One region of the Novosphingobium sp. SG720 genome, then DNA from elsewhere that is predicted to be linked to it. Evidence: predicted binding sites of a transcription regulator. Region 1 holds the regulator's gene; each other region holds the start of a gene.
What was found. The regulator LexA, encoded in region 1, represses DNA repair genes until DNA is damaged. The targets are predictions, from matches to a motif close to GTTCCNCNCTTGTTCT.

Region 1 (4,595 bases):
ACGCAGGCCAGCCCGAACAAATAGGCCGCCACGTTCGCGCCAGGGGGCACGAACTGGGGCAGGAAGGTGACGTAGAACACACCCACCTTGGGATTGAGCAGGTTGGTGAGGAAGCCGCGCCAGAACGCGTTCGTCGCCGTGTTGGCGCGGGTTGAACCGGCGCCGCTATCCAAGGAGCCGCGCGGTTTCCACAAGAGCTTGATGCCCAGCCACAGGAGGTAGGCCGCGCCCGCCAGTTTCACCACGGTATAGGCGATCTTTGAGGCGCCCAGCACAGCGCCGAGGCCGAGCGCGGCCGCCGCGCCCCAGGCCAGGCAGCCAAGCGCGATCCCCAGGGCGGCGCGCGCGGCGGCAGGCTTGCCTTCCACCGCTGCTGCGCGAAGCACCAGTGCCGTGTCTAAACCCGGCGTGATCGTCAGGATGGCAACAGCTGCGAGAAACGCGAGCAGCAAGGTGATTTGGGCCATGTGCGCTTCTACCATGCTGGCCGATCGCGAGCCAGTTCTTGCCGTGCCGGTTGTCCCAGCGCCGGCGGCGTGGGGCGGGCGGCCGGCTCGTCCCACGCCAGCGGTGCTCAAGCCGTCAGGGCTGGTCGATCATAATTGTTGGCATAGGCGTTCTCGACGCCGGGCAGGATTTCGACGATCGAGAAATACCGGTCCCAAAACGGCGTTTCGCGCAGGCTTTCGACCAGCAACTCGTAGCTGTGGTGATCGACTGCTTCCCACATCCACACGTCGGTGACGCGCGTGGCGTAGAATTCCACGTCGAAAAAGCGCAGCGACACCCTGTCGGCATATCTTTCGAGGATCGGGCTGACATGCTCGCCCAGCAGGGCGAAGCGGCGATCGATGGAAAAGCCGAGCCATTCGGGCGAGGTCTTCACCAGCATGAAGACGGTGAGCGCGGGGGTAAATTGCTTGGTCATGGTGCATCCTTGCATTGTGCAGTGAGGTCCCTAGAATGCGAGCAGATCATCACATTTGGCTACTCGCATTCCCGCCATGCCCGAACCGTCTCCCCCACCGCGCCAGGTCCCCCGGAAACTGCCGAGACAGGCGCGGGCGGTGGAAACCGTGGCGGCTATCGTCGAGGCGGCGGCTCGCATTCTGGAGCAGGGGGGAATCGCCGCGCTGACCACCAACGCGGTTGCGGCGCGGGCGGGCGTCAGCGTGGGTTCGCTCTATCAATATTTCCCCGGAAAGGAGGCGCTGGTTGGCGCGCTGATCGTGCGCGAGACATCGATCCTGATCGCCGAGTGCGAAGAGGCGCTGGCGCGCGTTTCAGGCCAGGAGGCACTGGTCCGGATGATCGGCGCGGCCGTGGCCCATCAATTGCGACGGCCCAAGCTGGCGCGCCTGCTCGATGTGGAAGAGGCACGAATGCCGCATGACCCGGAAACGCAGCGCGTATCGCGCCATCTCCATGGGATTTTGCGCACTGTTCTGATTCAGACCGACCTTGGCACGCAGAGCGATCTGGACGAAGCGGCGCACGATGTGATGGCCATCGTCAAAGGGATGATCGATGCCGCCGGCGAGCGGCAGGAACAGGACCAGGCCGCGCTCGCCGGGCGGGTGTGGCGGGCGGTCCATGGCTATCTTGCCACTGCCGCCCCGCCTGTTGCGGTCATTCCCATGGCGGATGCATGATCATCCGCCGCGGTGGGCATCAATGATAGCGGCGTAGCAGCCCGGCGAGCTTGCCTTGCACTTCCACTTCGTCAGGCGCGTAGAACTGCGGGTCATAGGCCGCGTTGGCAGGATCGAGCCGGATCTGGCCCTTTTCGTGGTGGAGGTATTTCAGCGTGGCTTCCTCACCACGCACCAGGGCGACGACGATTTCACCGTCGCGGGCGGTGTTGGTGCGGCGCACCAGGGCATAGTCGCCATCCAGAATGCCCGCCTCGATCATGGAATCGCCGGACACTTCAAGCGCGTAGTGCTCGCCAGAGCCGAGCAGGGCGGCGGGCACGGGCAGCATGGCCGAGCCTTCCAGTGCTTCGATCGGGGCGCCGGCGGCGATGCGGCCGTGCAGCGGGATTTCGATCACGTCGTTCGCCGCCACCGGAGTGGGGCGGGCCGCCGCGGGAGCGGGACGTGGCGTGGCGTTGCGCGGGGCAGCCTTGGTGGCCAGGCTTTCCGGCTCACGGATCACTTCAAGCGCGCGGGCGCGGTTGGGCAGGCGACGAATGAAGCCGCGCTCTTCCAGCGCGGAGATCAGGCGGTGCACGCCAGACTTGGACTTGAGATCGAGCGCTTCCTTCATTTCTTCAAACGAAGGGGAAATGCCGGAATCATCAAGGCGCGTCTGGATGAACGAGAGCAGTTCGTGCTGCTTGCGCGTGAGCATCCGCAAGTCTCCTTTGGCGAACGAATGCGGAACGAATAAGCAACCAAACCGAACCCGTCAAGCAAATCCGCCAAAATCGAGCAGATAGATCGGCACAAGGCTCCCTTCCGGTTGCATCGGTGCGCCGGGTTCGCGCCGCACCAGGCAATTGGCCCGCGCGATGGGGGAAATGGCGCCGGAATCCTGCAGCGGATCGAGCGTCACGCCGTGGCCGTCCCATGTGCCACGCAGGAATTCGGTGCGGCTGCCGCCAGCGGGCAACGCCTGGGCCAGCGCGGCATGGAGCGGCGCGGGCAGGGGTTGCGCTGCGCCCAGGGCCGCGCGCAGCAGCGGCAGCAGGAACAGATGCGCCGTGACATAGGCCGAGGCCGGATTGCCTGGCAGGCCGAGGATCACCTGCGGGCTGGCGAGCGAGGTTGCGGCGCGATGGCCCACCAGCAGCGGCTTGCCCGGCTTGATCGCCACACGCCAGAAATCGATGCGCGCGCCCACCGCTTCAAGCGCCGGACGAACGAGATCGTGATCGCCCACCGAAGCGCCGCCGCTGGTCACTACCACATCGGCGTTGCGCACGCCATCGATGGCGGCCGCCAGGGCATCGAGCCGATCGGGCACGGGGCCGATGCGCCGCACGTCAACCGGCAGGGCCGCGGCCATGGCGGCCAGCATCGGCCCGTTGCTGGCCGGGATCTGGTGCGGCAGCAGGGGGCGGCCGGGGGCGGCGAGTTCATCGCCGCTGTCGATCACCGCCAGGCGCAGGCGGCGGCGCACCGGCACATGGCCGTGCCCGGCGCCGATCGCCAGGGCAATCTGCGCGGCGCCAAGCCGCGTGCCGGTGGGCAACAGCGGATCGTGCGTGGCAAAATCCATCCCGGCCGGGCGGATGTGCCGCGATGGCGGGCTGGGCGGGGTGCCGGTGAGCATGAGCGCATCGCCCTGGCGCGCGGCGTCTTCCTGCAAGAGCACGCAATCCGCGCCGGGCGGCATGGCCGCACCCGTGCTGATCCGCACCGCCTCGCCATGGCCGACATTGCCGGCAAACGGATGGCCCGCCGCGCTTTCGCCCACTACCGTCCACGGCCCGGGCAAATCCACGCCGCGCAGGGCATAGCCATCCATGGCGGAAAGCGCAGTGGCAGGTTGGGTGCGCGCGGCCAAGAGCGGGGCGGCAAGGTAATGCCCCAGCGCTTCGGCCGTGGCGCGATGTTCTACCGAAAGATGTGGCGCCATGGCGACCAGGCGGGCCTGCGCGTCTTCCAGTTGGAGCGGGGGCTGGCGGCCGTTGCTAACTGGGCTGGTCATGGCGCAGACCAATCGCCCGACTTGCCGCCGCGCTTGGCCACCAGGCGGACCGCGTCGATCACCATGCCCTTGTCCACCGCCTTGGCCATGTCGTAGATTGTCAACAAGGCCACGCAAGCGGCTGTCATCGCTTCCATTTCCACGCCGGTCTTGGCGGTGAGCGAGGCGGTTGCGGTGCATTCCACACCCTGTTCGACGAACGCGAATTCCACCGCCACGGCATCGAGCGACAGGGGGTGGCACAGCGGTATCAGTTCGCCGGTTTTCTTGGCCGCCATGATCCCGGCGATGCGCGCGGTGGCCAGCACATCGCCCTTGGGCACGGTGCCATCGCGGATCGCGGCAAGGGCGGTGTCTGACATGCGGATCATGCCGCGCGCCACGGCCACGCGCTGCGTGGGCTGCTTGGCGCCGACATTGACCATGCGTGCATGGCCCTGGGCATCGAGATGGGTAAGCTGCGTCATGCCCTGCTCATGCCATGTGCGGGAAAACGCGCAAGTCCTCTTGCTCGGCCAGTGGCTGCGGCGGAGCCAACCCGGCGCGCAGATGGTCCAACGCGATGCCGGCCAGGTTCTGCGCGCGGCCGACATGGCGCACCCGCACGTGGGAAAATGAAGCGAGGCCGTTCCGATAGGCTGCCAGGCAATCGGCCGAGGCGGGATGGGCGGCGGTGCGACCCCGGATCTGATCGATCACGAAGGCGGAATCGCCGCAGAGGATCACATCGGTTTCGCCCAGGCGGCGGGCCAGGTCCAGCGCGCCAAGCAGGGCCAGCCATTCGGCGCGATTGCTGTCCCCCTTGCCGCAATCGGGCGCAAACCAGGTTTGGCCGCACGCGACGACGGCCATTTCCATGCGGCCGGGGTTGGGCCGGCAGCCGCCATCGAACCACAGCTTGCGCGCCAAGGCGCCCTCAGCCCTGGAGCAGGGCCTGGGTT
Region 2 (4,595 bases), 490 kb from region 1:
CGCGCGGGTTGCCCCGGCCGATGAGGCGGCGCATGGCGCAGGTGCCCTGCCGCGTATCGTCTCGCTCAACCCGTGCAGCGACGCGGTGCTGGCGCAAGTGGCCGACCGCGCGCAGATTCTGGCGCTGTCCTTCTACAGCCGCGATCCTGCGCAAACCTCGATGGACGTGGCCGAGGCGCGCCGCTTTCCGTCCACCGATGGCGCCGTGGAAAGCGTGGTCGCGCTTCATCCCGACCTGGTGGTGACCAGCACTTATGCCGATCCGGCCACGCTGGCGGCGCTGCGCAGCATGGGGCTGCGCGTGGAAACGGTGGGCATTGCCGATTCGCTGGCTGCGGCGCGCGCGCAGGTCCGCAGCCTGGCCGCCTGGGCCGGCCATCCAGAGCGCGGTGCGGCACTGCTGGCGCAGATCGATCGCGCCGTGGCAGAGGCTGCGCCGCCGCCCGGCCATGTTCCCATTCCGGCCGTGTTGTGGGAGCCGGGCGGGCTGGTGCCGGGCCAGCACACGCTGGTCTCTGACCTGATGAGCCAGGCGGGTTTTGCCAATTTCAGCGCGCAGCGCGGGCTGGGCCAATCCGAACGCCTGCCGCTGGAGCGCATGCTGGCCGATCCGCCGCGCGTGATCCTGGCGGTGGGCCCGGCACCGGGCACGATCGTGCCCGGCACCGGCCCGGACGAAGACCGGCTGCTGTTCCACCCCGCGCTCGCCGCATTGACGCACACCGCGCGCGCGCCGATCGCGCCCAATCTCATCTATTGCGGTGGCCCCACGATTCCGCGCCTGCTCGATCGGCTGGTGGCGGTGCGCCGCGAACTGGAAGGCCCTGCGTTGGACAAAGCTTTGGGTAGGCCGCAATGAACCGAGCCGCTTTGCCCGTGGTGCTTGCCACGCTGCTCCTGCTGCTGTTTCCGCTGTGCCTGATGGCGGGGCAGGTGTGGATCAATCCGTTCGATCCGGCCGGGGCCCCATACAGTGCCAATGCCACGGTGATCCTGGCGCAACTGCGCCTGCCGCGGGCGGTGCTGGCGGTGGTGGTGGGCGCCGGGCTGGGCGCGTCAGGCGCGGCGATGCAGGGATACTTGCGCAATCCGCTGGCCGATCCCGGCCTGTTCGGGGTGGCGCCGCTGGCTGCATTGGGTGCTGTATTGTCGTTGTTCATGGGCTTTGCGGTGCAGCCTTTCGCGCTACCGGCTATGGCCCTGGCAGGCGCGGCGGGCGGCATGGTCCTGCTCGCCCTGATCGCTTCGGGGCCGCGCACCGGCCTGGCCGGCGGGGTGGCGCTGTTCACCCTGGCGGGGATGATGCTTTCCAGCCTTGCCGGCGCGCTCACCAGCCTGGCGATCAGCCTGGCGCCCAATCCCTTTGCCCTGACCGAGATCGTGACCTGGCTGATGGGCGCGCTCACCGACCGCAGTTGGCACGATGTCGCGCTGGCCGCGCCGCTCACCGCGCTGGGCCTTGCCGTGCTGTGGCGGGCAGGGCCCTCGCTCGATGCGTTGACGCTGGGCGAACTGGCCGCGCGGTCGATGGGGCTCGATCCCGCGGCCTTGCGCTGGATGATGGTGCTGGGCGTCGGGCTGGTGGTGGGCGCCGGGGTTTCGGCCGCCGGGGTCATCGGCTTTGTCGGGCTGATGGTGCCGCACATTGTCCGCCCGTTCACCGATCGCCGCCCGTCCAGCCTGCTGCTGCCCAGCGCGCTGGCCGGTGCCCTGCTGTTGCTGGTCGCCGATGCGCTGTGCCGCTGCCTGCCGCTGGCGGGCGGGGAACTGCGCCTGGGCATCGCGCTCAGCCTGCTGGGCGCGCCGTTCTTCCTGCACCTCCTGCTGCGCCTGCGGCGTGGTCTCGCCTGAAAGGGGCGCGCATGGAACTTGTTGCCGAAGCCGTGACCGTGGTGGGCCGCCTGCGCGAAGTGCGCGCAGGCCTTGCGCCCGGGCGCCTGACGGTGATCTGCGGGCCGAACGGCGCGGGCAAGTCCACCCTGCTATCCGCCCTGGCCGGCCTGGTAGAGCCTGACGCGGGCCGCGTGTGCCTGGGCCAGCATCGCCTGGGCGAATTGACTGGGCGCGAGCGGGCCTTGGCGATCGGCTATCTGCCCCAGGCCGGCGAAGTGGCATGGAACGTGACGGTGGAAACGCTGGTGCGGCTGGGCCGCCTGCCGCACCGCACCCCGGCCAAGGTGGACGCTGCCGCCACCATGGCCGCGCTCGACGCACTCGATCTCAATGCCTTGGCCGGACGCGAGGTGGGCACGCTTTCGGGCGGGGAGCGCGCCCGCGCCCTGCTCGCCCGTGTGCTGGCCGGGCAGCCGCGCTGGGTCTTGGCGGATGAGCCGCTGGCCGCGCTCGACCTGGCGCACCAGCAGGCGCTGCTTGCCCATTTTCGCCGCCTGGCCGGCCAGGGCGTGGGCGTGGTGGTGGTGGTGCACGATCTTGCCCTGGCGATGAACCATGCCGATCACGTCATCGTGCTCGATCGCGGCACCGTGGCGGCCAATGGCCCGCCGCACGTGGCCCTGGCCGAAGAGGTGCTGGCCAGCGTGTGGGGGGTCAAGGCGCGCTGGGTGGGAGACGGGCGCAGCCGCGCGCTTGCGATCGGCTGACCGGCTTCCCACATTCCAGATCAATCTTCCTTGCCCACGCAGCCATCTTGCGCGGCTATTGCTGCGCTGCGACAGGCTTGCGTGAATCGAACAAATCTGGAACACCGCCCTTCATGTCGACCGCATCCACTCGTGCGCGTAGCGCATTGACCACCCTTTCCGTGCGCGGCGCGCGCGAGCACAACCTGAAGGGCATCGATGTCGATCTGCCGCGCGACAGCCTGGTGGTGATCACCGGCCTGTCGGGCTCGGGCAAGTCCAGCCTGGCGTTCGACACGATCTATGCCGAAGGGCAGCGGCGCTATGTCGAATCGCTTTCGGCTTATGCGCGCCAGTTCCTGGAAATGATGCAGAAGCCCGATGTGGAGCACATCGACGGCCTTTCGCCCGCCATTTCCATCGAACAGAAGACCACCAGCCGCAACCCGCGCTCCACCGTGGCGACGGTCACCGAAATCTACGACTATATGCGCCTGCTGTGGGCGCGGGTGGGTATTCCCTATTCGCCGGCCACCGGCCTGCCGATCAGCGCGCAGACCGTCAGCCAGATGGTCGATCGCGTGATGGCCCTGCCCGAAGGCACGCGCGCCTATCTGCTCGCCCCCGTGGTGCGCGGCCGCAAGGGTGAATACCGCAAGGAACTGGCCGAGTGGCAGAAGGCGGGCTACACCCGCGTGCGTATCGATGGCGAGATGTTTGCCATCGAAGACGCCCCCGCGCTCGACAAGAAGTACAAGCACGACATCGAAGTGGTGGTCGACCGCATCGCGGTGAAGGACGGCATCCAGACGCGCCTGGCCGACAGTTTCGAGCAGGCGCTCAAGCTGGCCGATGGCCTGGTCTATATCGACCTGGCCGACACCACCGTGGCGGAACTGAATGGCGAGGCGCCGCCGGAAAAGGCCAAGAAGGGCGCCGCCAAGGGCCAGTTGAAAGGCGCGGGCCTGCCCGACAACCGCATCGTCCTGTCCGAAAAGTTCGCGTGCCCCGTCTCGGGCTTCACGCTCGACGCGCTCGAACCGCGCCTGTTCTCGTTTAACGCGCCGCAGGGGGCCTGCCCGGCCTGCGATGGCCTGGGCGAAAAGCTGCTGTTCGATCCGCAACTGGTGGTGCCCAACGAGCATCTCAGCCTCAAGCAGGGCGCCATTGTGCCCTGGGCCAAGTCCAATCCGCCCAGCCCCTATTACATGCAGGTGCTCGCCAGCCTGGCCGGGCATTTCGGGTTCAGCCTGGACACGCCGTGGGACAAGCTGCCGGGCGAAGTGAAGATCGTGATCCTCCACGGCACCGCCGGCAAGGCCGTGCCGCTGACCTTCATCGACGGCAAGAAGAGCTACACCGTCTCCAAGGCGTTCGAAGGCGTGATCGGCAATCTCAACCGGCGCATGCTGCAGACCGAAAGCGCCTGGATGCGCGAGGAACTGGGCAAGTTCCAGACCGCGCAGCCCTGCGAAACCTGCAACGGCGCGCGGTTGAAGCCCGAGGCGTTGAGCGTGAAAGTGGCCGGTAGCGACATTTCCACCGCCACGCACCTGTCGGTCAGCGATGCGCTGGAATGGTTCGCCACGCTCGATGGCAAGCTCACCAGCCAGCAGAGCCAGATCGCCAAGGCCATCCTCAAGGAAATCAACGAGCGGCTTGGCTTCCTCAACAATGTCGGCCTCGATTACCTCAATCTCGATCGCACGTCCGGCACGCTGTCAGGCGGGGAATCGCAGCGCATTCGCCTGGCCAGCCAGATCGGCTCGGGCCTTTCGGGCGTGCTCTACGTGCTCGATGAACCCTCCATCGGCCTGCACCAGCGCGACAACGACCGCCTGCTCGAAACCTTGAAGCGCCTGCGTGACCTCGGCAACACGGTCATCGTGGTGGAGCATGACGAAGACGCGATCCGCACGGCCGATTACATCGTCGATCTGGGGCCGGGGGCGGGTGTGCACGGCGGCGAAATCGTCGCTCAGGGCACGCTGGACGATATCCTGTCCAGCGAAGACA
Region 3 (4,595 bases), 470 kb from region 1:
GCATAGCGGCCCGACCATCCCGAATCCTCGACCACCTGCCGCAGCGTGGCATCATGATCGACGCCGTCCGTCATCCAGGCCGCCCAGCGCGCGCGCCAACCCCCTGCGTTCAGGACGGGCTGTGGTGTCGTGTCTGTATGGATCGAAATGCCGTGCCTCCATGGTGGTGAAGCGAACCAAGGCTTTGCTGCCGTGCGATTTTTCGACGGAGCTGGTTCCCGCTGTGCCTCATCGCGCTTTAAACGCGCCAGGCGGGCAGCGCAAACACCGGGAAACAAAACGTAATCGGCGCGCCGCCCGCAATGGGTGGCGCGCCGATCAGGATATCGGGTGAAAGGCCAGCAGGCGCGCCGGGCGCCTGCCGCGCCGATCAGTTGTCGTCGTCGGCGTCAGGGCCGGCCATCAGGCCTTCGGCCACCTGCTCGGTGCGGGCGCGGATCGCGGCTTCCAGCCGATCGCGCAGCTCGCCGTTTTCGCGCAGGAAGTTCTTGGCGTTTTCACGGCCCTGGCCAATGCGCACGGAATCATAGCTGAACCATGCGCCCGACTTTTCCACCAGGCCGGCCTTGACCCCCAGATCGAGGATTTCCCCGATCTTGGAAATGCCTTCGCCATACATGATGTCGAACTCCACCTGCTTGAACGGCGGGGCGACCTTGTTCTTGACCACCTTCACGCGGGTGGTGTTGCCGGTGATTTCGTCACGATCCTTGATCTGGCCGGTGCGGCGGATATCGAGACGGACCGAAGCATAGAACTTGAGCGCGTTACCACCGGTGGTGGTTTCCGGGTTGCCGTACATCACCCCGATCTTCATGCGCACCTGGTTGATGAAGATCACCATGCAGCGCGAACGGCTGATCGAGCCGGTCAGCTTGCGCAGCGCCTGGCTCATCAATCGGGCCTGAAGGCCGACGTGGCTATCGCCCATTTCGCCTTCGATTTCGGCGCGGGGGACCAGCGCGGCCACCGAGTCCACCACCAGGATGTCGATCGCGTTGGAGCGGACCAGCGTGTCGACGATTTCCAGCGCCTGCTCACCTGTGTCGGGCTGCGAGACGATCAGTTCGTCGATGTTGACGCCCAGCTTCTTGGCATAGACCGGATCAAGCGCGTGTTCGGCATCGACGAAGGCAGCGGTGCCACCGGTCTTCTGCGCCTCGGCAATGGCGTGCAGCGCCAGCGTGGTCTTGCCCGAGCTTTCCGGACCATAGATTTCGATGATGCGGCCGCGCGGCAGGCCGCCGATGCCCAGCGCAATATCAAGCCCGAGCGAGCCGGTGGAAACAGCCTCCACCTGCATCGTCTCTTTCGAGCCCAGCTTCATCACCGAGCCCTTGCCGAATGCGCGGTCGATCTGGGCCAGCGCGGCGTCTAGCGCCTTCTGACGATCCATGTCCTTTTCTTTGCCTTCCTGAATGAGCTTGAGCTGCGCCGCCATGGCTGCTTCCCCTTGCCTAGAGATGGCTGACACGAACCGTCAACACGCAGAACAATGTACTCACTCTGTTCCATAGGAACAAGAGGGGAACATAAATTTCACTCCAGACTGGCGACAATTCCTGCCGTCGCTTGGAATCATGGGGATTTCCGGGCCTGTTTGCAAGCTGAAGCGGGCCGCAACAGACGCGAAATCATGGTCTTTTGCGAATATCGGGAATTGCTTCCATCGTGGCAGCATTGGCGACTCAGGGTGGCTTTGTTCCTTGCCCCCTTCGTCAGGCCTGCGGCTTGCCACGCTCCCCCTGCAGGGGGAGGACCTGCTTGATCCTCCCTGTCGCGCAGCGATGGGGAGAGGACCGCCCGCGCAGCGGGTGGTGGACGGGCAATCAGCCGCCGCGCAGCACCTGTTCCACCGCCGCCACGATCTGCGCCACGGAAAACGGCTTAGCCAGGAAATGCATGTTGGGAATGTCGATCTCGCGGCGGAGCTGTTCCTCGGCATAGCCGGACATGAACAGCACGGGCAGATCGGGTTTCACCCGGCGAATCTCGCGCGCCATGGCGGGCCCGTCCATCGAAGGCATGACGACGTCGGACACCACGAGGTCGATGTCGTTGCCCGCAGCCATGATGCGGGCGAGTGCTTCCAGCCCGTCTTCGCCATCGGCGGCCGTGGTCACTTCATAGCCCTGGCGCACCAAGGCCCGTTCGGCCACGGCGCGCACGGTGTCTTCATCTTCCACCAGCAGCACGCGCCCGCCGCCAGTCCACTCCGTGCGGCGCGTTTCGGCCTTGGGCCGCGCGGCTTCGGCCGCCTCGGCTGGATCGGGCACGTGGACAGGCAGATAGATGGTAAAGCGCGTGCCCTTGCCCACCTCGCTATCGGCAAAGATAAACCCGCCCGATTGCTTGACGATGCCATAGACGGTGGACAGGCCAAGGCCGGTGCCCTTGCCCTTTTCCTTGGTGGTGAAGAACGGTTCGAAAATCTTGCCAATCTGCGAAGGCTTGATGCCGTGCCCGGTGTCTTCCACGACCAGCGCGGTGTAATCCGCGATCGGCAGGATTTCGCTTTTCATTGCGCGCACGTCATTCGCGGTGACGCGGCGCGTGGCGATGCGCAGCGTGCCGCCGGCCTTGGTATCGGTGCCATTGGCGGTCATCGCGTCGCGCGCGTTCACCGCCAGGTTGAGCAGCACCTGCTCCAGTTGCACCGGATCGGCGCGCACCAGGCCCAGATCGCGGTCATGCGTCACGTCGAGCTGGATCTTCTCGCCCAGCAGGCGCTTCAACAGCGTGGAAACCTCGGCCACCACATCGGGCAGTTGCAGCACTTCGGGGCGCAGCGTCTGCTGGCGCGAGAACGCCAGCAATTGCCGGGTGAGCGAGGCGGCACGGTTGGAATTGGCCTTGATCTGCTGGATATCGTCGTAATCGCTGTCACCGGGCGTGTGGCGCATCAGGATCAAGTCGCAATAGCCGATGATCGCGGTGAGCACGTTGTTGAAATCGTGCGCCACCCCGCCGGCGAGCTGGCCCACGGCCTGCATCTTGGTGGCCTGCGCGATCTCGCGCTTGAGGCGGGCTTCCTCGGTCGAATCCTTGAGGGACAGCAGCACCGCCCCCTCACCGATGCCGCGCACACCAGCCAGGCTGAGCGAGACCGGCTCTTCGGGCGAAGCGCGCAGCCGCACCGCCACGTCTCCGGCCGTGGGCGCGCCCTGGGTATAGCGGCGCACGGCATCGGCCAGGGCGCCCTTGTCCTCGCGGATCACCAGGTCGGACGGATAGGGCGGCGGGACGGTATCGTCGTGGCCCGCGGCGCGCAGGAAAGCACGGTTGGCAAAGAGAAAACGGCCATCGCGGTCGGTCATCGCCAGGCCGAGCGGCAGGCGCGAAAGCAGCGCCTCGATCTGCGGAAGCCCCGCGCGCGCATCACCGAGCGCGCCATCGTTGTCGATGATCAGGAACAGCGAGGGCACCCGTGCCGGATCGGAAATGGCCCCGGTGCCTGCCACGCCATCGGGATCGACAACCGGCACATGGACAAAGCGCACTGGCATGCCCCGCGCGCCTTCGCGGGCATAGAAGATGCGCTCGCTATCATCAGCGCGGAACCAGGAAACGAAATCGCTGCCGACAACAGCGCTGCCCTCGCCATTGGCGCGGGCGGCAAAGGCGGTGTTGGCCGCCCGCACCCGCCCATCGGGCATGACCACGGCGGCCTGGATACCCTCGCGCGCCAGTGCGCGGCCGAGCTTGCCCGCGACATGGCCGGCCATGTCGGCCACCAGATCGGCCTGCGCCAGCGGCACGAAACGGCAGACGAGGTGATCCTGCCCGCGCCCGGCGCGCAGCAGGTCTACCCGCCAGCGCCCCTTGGGCGAGGCAACCTGGTCCAGATGCGCCCGGCCATCGCGCCATGCGGCCCGCACCGCGCCATCGAGCGCATCGGCGTCTTGCCCATCGAGCGGCACGCGCGGGGGCGCGGCATGGCCAAACCATTGGGCAAAGCGGCTGTTGGCGCAAGCCAGGCGCCCGGCCCGGTCGATGATCGCCAGCGCTTCGTCAGGCCGTTCGATCGCCGTGAAAGTGACCGACCAATCGGGCGCCGCCAAGGCGGCATCGGCCCGTTGGGGCACGAACCGCACGACCAGCCGCGCCGCCAGAACCAGCGCACCAAGGCCGACGAGATAGGCCAGCGCGAGAACCGCATCGCCCGCGACCAGCCACAGCACCAGAGCGCCGAGCGCCGCTGCCGCGGCCACCGCAATGGCATCGCGTCGCCAGGCCGGGCCTCCACCCGCCTGCGTGGCCGAGCGGTCGCTCTCCCCCTCGATGTCGCCCGCTGCGGCCGGCACGCTCGCTCCCTTCACCCCTGCAGGCGGCAAAGCCCGCCCACTTCATCAATGCCCGGCGCGCATGGCCAGGCGCGTGCGCCGCTTGTGCACCGTCCACCAGCGCCAGGCAAACGCCGCGATGACATAGCCCAGCGCGGCAGCCACCACCGAGATCACGAACAGGCCAAACACCAGCGCGGGGGCCGCATCGGACAGCAGCCAGCCCGTCCATTCCGAAAGGCTGGCGCCGCGTTCGAACAGCCCCATGAACGTGGCGACATCGGCGTGGAAGCCAAACCAGTTGCCTAGCGC
Region 4 (4,595 bases), 430 kb from region 1:
CCATGACAAGGCTCACATGCTCCAGGAAATCCCCCAGCGTTTCATATTCTTCCATCGCGCGGACGAGTTCGGACAGGTTTTCCAGCCGGCCATTGGCCTCGGCGGTCTTCTCGGCCTGGAGCGCGCCGGTATAGCCGCTCTCGTCCAGGATCGTGCGCGCCAGTTCGGCGGGCGAGAGCGTCGCCACCTGATCCCGCCAGCGCAGGAAATCGCGCACCAGCGCCAGCAGGGTGTTGCGCGCGCGGGCGGGCAATTCGTCGGTATCGGCAATGTCATAGGCCGCGCGCAGCAGCGGCACCTGTTGCGAGCGGGCAAAGCGGAACAGCTTCTCCAGCGTCTTGTCGCCCAAACCGCGCTTGGGCGTGTTGAAGATCCGCTCGAACGCCAGGTCGTCCGAAGGTTGGCCCACCAGCCGCAGATAGGCGAGCGCGTCGCGGACTTCGGCGCGTTCGTAAAACCGGAAGCCGCCGACGATGCGATAGGCGAGGCCGATCTGGATGAAGCGGTCTTCGAATTCGCGCGTCTGGAACTGCGCGCGCACCAGGATCGCCACGCGATCCAACGGGCAGCCCTCGCGCTCCAGCCGCTCGATCTCCTCGCCCACGCGGCGCGCTTCCTCGGGCGCGTCCCACACGCCGATCACGCGCAGCTTGTCGCCGCCGTCCTGCTCGGTCCACAATTGCTTGCCCAGCCGCTGCGCGTTCTCGGCAATCAGGCCCGATGCCGCGCCCAGGATATGTGGGGTGGAGCGATAATTCTGCTCCAGCCGGATCACCTTGGCGCCGGGAAAATCCTTTTCGAAGCGCAGGATATTGGCCACTTCCGCGCCGCGCCAGGAATAGATCGACTGATCGTCGTCCCCCACCACGCAGATGTTCTTGCGCACTTGCGCCAAGAGCCGCAGCCACAGGTACTGCACCGCGTTGGTGTCCTGGTATTCGTCCACCATGATATAGCGGAAGCGGTCCTGCCAGGTTTGCAGCACATCGCGATGCTGGCGAAAGATCGTCAGCATGTGCAGCGTCAGGTCGCCGAAATCGCAGGCGTTGATGGTGCGCAGCCGGTCCTGATAGAGGCCATAGAAATGCGCGCCGCGCCCATTGGCATAGGCTTCGTTTTCCCCGGCATCCAGGTCGGCCGGGGCAAGCCCGCGATTCTTCCAGCGGTCGATCAGCCCGGCCAGTTGCTTGGCCGGCCAGCGCTTGTCATCCACGCCTTCGGCCTGGATCAACTGCTTGAGTACGCGCAACTGATCATCGGTATCGATGATGGTGAAGGAACTGGTCAGCCCGACCAGTTCGGCATGGCGGCGCAGCATCTTGGCCGCGATCGAATGGAACGTGCCCAGCCAGGGCATGCCTTCCACCGCCGGGCCGATCAGCTGCCCCACGCGCTCGCGCATTTCGCGCGCGGCCTTGTTGGTGAATGTCACGCACAGGATTTGGGAAGGGTAAGCCAGGCGCTGGCGCAACAGGTTGGCGAGGCGCGCGGTCAGCGCGGCGGTCTTGCCCGTGCCGGCGCCGGCCAGCATCAGCACTGGCCCGTCGGTGGTCAGCACGGCCTCGCGCTGCGGCGGGTTCAGGCCGGAAAGCCAGTCGGGTTCTGTTCCAGCGGCATGGGAAGGGGGGGCAAAGCTTGTCACCGTGGAACAAGTAGGGAACTGGATGCGCGCGCGCAAGGCGGATTTGCCCCGAGCCATTTGCCATCGGACGCGGTGATTGCCGGTTATTCATCTGTCATACATCAACAAAAACACGGTTTGTCGTATGCCAGGGGCAAGTCGATCGGCTGATCGACGCAAGATCACGCCTTGCCGATTGGGCGGAAACGAAATGAAGGGATGGGGCGTAACTTGGACAAATTCTGATCTTGGGAACAGGAGAAGATCCCCATGCGAAAGATCATGTCTATCAGCGCTTTTGCGCTTGCCGTTGCTTCGATCCCGGCTGCACTGCACGCCCAGTCGGCCGCCACCACCCCGCCCGCGACTGCGGATGCGGCCGCTGCCGCAGCGCCTGCCGGGCCGTTTTCGATGACCACCGAGCAGAAGGGCCAGTATGATACCTGGCCGGCCGATCTGAAGGCCAAGTATGATGCCTGGCCTTCGGCCCAGCAGGAATACTTCTGGTCGCTCAATGCTGACCAGCAGAAGGGCTGGTGGGCGCTGAACGATACCCAGCGTGGTCAGGTCTATGCGATGACGCCCGACCAGCGCGCCCAGATCTGGCCGTCGATCGTGGCGCAGGTCCAGGGCCGTGCCACGGCATCGGCTGCCGGCAGCACGCCGCCGGCGCCCGCCGCCGGAACTGACGCCCAGGGCAGCACTTCGGGTGGCATGGCGGCCAACACGGCGCCTTCGCCCGTCCCGGCGGCGGATGCTGCCACGGACAGCGGCAGCAGCGCGACGGCCGGCAGCAACAGCCAGTACGCTGCGAACAGCGATACCAGCGCGATGCCCGCCAAGAAGTATCCGGTGTGTTCGCGCACCGTCACGGACAACTGCCGCAACCGCGGCGGCGTGTAACCGATAAGCCCTGAAGGGTCGCAACACTGTTGCCCTGACAATGGGACGGGCCAACGGGGAAGGGGTGCCGGGAAACCGGCGCCCCTTTTGCGTGCGGTGCACAAGATCATTGTTCGCTTGACAACGCACCGGCCGGCGGGAACGTCGCGTGCGTTATGACCGCGCCCACCCCGCTCCACGCCGTCCATCCTATCCGCCAGCACGCCCGGATTCTCGCTGCCAGCCTGGTTGGTACGGCGGTCGAATTCTATGACTTCTATATCTATGCCACGGCTGCGGCCCTGGTGATCGGTCCGCTGTTCTTTCCGGCCCAGGCGCCCGAGGCGCAAGTGCTGCTTTCGTTCATGACATTTGGCCTGGCCTTCGTGGCGCGGCCGGTGGGGGCCATCGCGTTCGGCCATTTCGGTGATCGCGTGGGGCGCAAGTCGACCCTGGTGGCCAGCCTGATGCTGATGGGCGGATCGACCATGCTGATCGCCTTCCTGCCGACTTATGCCATGGCTGGGCCAGTGGCGCCCGCGCTCTTGTGCCTGTTGCGCTTCGGCCAGGGCTTTGGCCTGGGCGGCGAATGGGGCGGGGCTTCGCTGCTGGCGGTTGAAAATGCGCCCAAGGGCTGGGAAGCGCGCTTTGGCGCGGCGCCGCAATTGGGCGCGCCGCTCGGCTTCCTGTTTGCCAACGGGCTGTTCCTGATCCTTGGACTGACTTTGCCCGAAGCCGCCTTTGCCAGCTGGGGCTGGCGCGTGCCGTTCCTGGCCAGCGCGCTGCTGGTCGGCCTGGGCCTGTGGGTGCGGCTCAAGATCGGGGAAACCGCCGCCTTCCGTGAAGCGGTGGAAGCCGCGCCTCCGCCCAAGGTCCCGGTTGGCCGCCTGATGGCCGATCATCCCGGTGCGGTCTTGGCCGGCATCGCGGGCGTCGTCGCCTGCTTTGCCATCTTCTATCTCGCCACCACTTTCGCGCTTTCATTTGCCACCATCAAGCTCGGCTATGCCAAGCAGGAATTCCTGGCGGTGCAACTGGCCGCCAATTTCTTCCTGGCTGCGGGCATCGCGCTGGCGGGCTGGTGGGCAGACAAGCGCGGGCCGGCCGCCGTGCTGCGCGTGGGCGCGGGGCTCACGGCGCTGGTCGGGCTGGTCTTCGGCCTGGGGCTGGGATCGGGGCATCTGCCGGTGGTCTTTGCCACGCTGGCCCTGGCGCTGTTCGTGATGGGGCTGGTCTATGGCCCGCTCGGCGCCTGGCTGCCCACGCTCTATGCCGTGCCGGTGCGCTACACCGGCATTTCGATCGCGTTCAACGTGGGCGGGATCATCGGCGGCGCGCTGGCGCCGTTCGCGGCACAATTGCTGGCGGCGCGCGGTGGCACGGCCAGCGTGGGCCTGTTCCTGACGGTGGCAGGGGCGGTGACTTTGGCGGGTGTGCTGCTGGCGCCCAAGCCAGCGCGCTAGGGGCCTGTCCTGAGCCTGTCGAAGGGCGCCAGCGCTGCCCTTGTCAGGCCTTCAAGCGCAGCAACGTGAGCCGTGCCTTGCCCACCTTGCGTTCGCTTTCCACTTCGCAGGCCTTGATCTGCGGCGCTTCGTCGGCGTGGGTTTCCAGGCTCACCCAAGTGCCTTCGCCGATCCAGCCCAGCCGGACCAGCTTGTCCACCGCCACCGCGCCCGCGCCGGAGCCATAGGGCGGATCGAGCAGGATCAGGTCCAGCGGTTCCTTGACCGGTCCCAGCGACAGGACGGACGAGGCGCGCACATCGGCCTGGGCCTGCACGCGGAAGGCGGTGAGGTTGGCACGGATCGCGCGGATGGCGGCCGCGTCCTGTTCCACGAACAGGCAATGCGCCGCCCCGCGCGACAGCGCTTCCAGCCCCAGCGCACCCGATCCGGCAAACAGATCGGCCACTTTGAGGCCTTCGAAATCGCCCAACCGGCTGGTCAGCATCGAAAACAGCGTCTCGCGCGTGCGGTCCGACGTGGGGCGGGTGGTGTCTCCGGCGGGCGCGTTCAGCTTGCGTCCGCGCCATTGCCCGGCAATGATACGCATTCGTTCAATTTTCCGTGTTGGGCGTGGCCGGCTTGGCGGG

Region 2: uvrA (excinuclease ABC subunit UvrA) is a predicted target of LexA. The motif match lies at 2,688-2,703, and genes of this name have one in related genera.
Region 3: recA (recombinase RecA) is a predicted target of LexA. The motif match lies at 1,517-1,532, and genes of this name have one in related genera.
Region 4: FHW94_RS03450 (UvrD-helicase domain-containing protein) is a predicted target of LexA. The motif match lies at 1,646-1,661, and genes of this name have one in related genera.

The regions. Positions count from the first base shown of each region.
Region 1 is NZ_JAAZQN010000001.1:1,183,308-1,187,902, forward strand. It holds gene FHW94_RS05345 (LysE family translocator) at 1-467, opposite strand, end outside; gene FHW94_RS05350 (darcynin family protein) at 575-928, opposite strand; gene FHW94_RS05355 (TetR/AcrR family transcriptional regulator) at 1,068-1,652, shown strand; gene lexA (transcriptional repressor LexA) at 1,672-2,352, opposite strand; gene FHW94_RS05365 (molybdopterin molybdotransferase MoeA) at 2,410-3,654, opposite strand; gene moaC (cyclic pyranopterin monophosphate synthase MoaC) at 3,651-4,121, opposite strand; gene FHW94_RS05375 (reverse transcriptase-like protein) at 4,129-4,563, opposite strand; gene trpC (indole-3-glycerol phosphate synthase TrpC) at 4,571-4,595, opposite strand, start outside.
Region 2 is NZ_JAAZQN010000001.1:695,880-700,474, forward strand. It holds gene FHW94_RS03240 (ABC transporter substrate-binding protein) at 1-859, shown strand, start outside; gene FHW94_RS03245 (iron ABC transporter permease) at 856-1,851, shown strand; gene FHW94_RS03250 (ABC transporter ATP-binding protein) at 1,863-2,600, shown strand; gene uvrA (excinuclease ABC subunit UvrA) at 2,714-4,595, shown strand, end outside.
Region 3 is NZ_JAAZQN010000001.1:713,820-718,414, reverse strand. It holds gene FHW94_RS03330 (DUF389 domain-containing protein) at 1-74, opposite strand, end outside; gene recA (recombinase RecA) at 371-1,441, opposite strand; gene FHW94_RS03320 (ATP-binding protein) at 1,830-4,211, opposite strand; gene FHW94_RS03315 (DUF2062 domain-containing protein) at 4,350-4,595, opposite strand, start outside.
Region 4 is NZ_JAAZQN010000001.1:748,932-753,526, forward strand. It holds gene FHW94_RS03450 (UvrD-helicase domain-containing protein) at 1-1,642, opposite strand, end outside; gene FHW94_RS03455 (hypothetical protein) at 1,892-2,524, shown strand; gene FHW94_RS03460 (MFS transporter) at 2,680-3,966, shown strand; gene rsmD (16S rRNA (guanine(966)-N(2))-methyltransferase RsmD) at 4,010-4,555, opposite strand; gene FHW94_RS03470 (RNA pseudouridine synthase) at 4,560-4,595, opposite strand, start outside.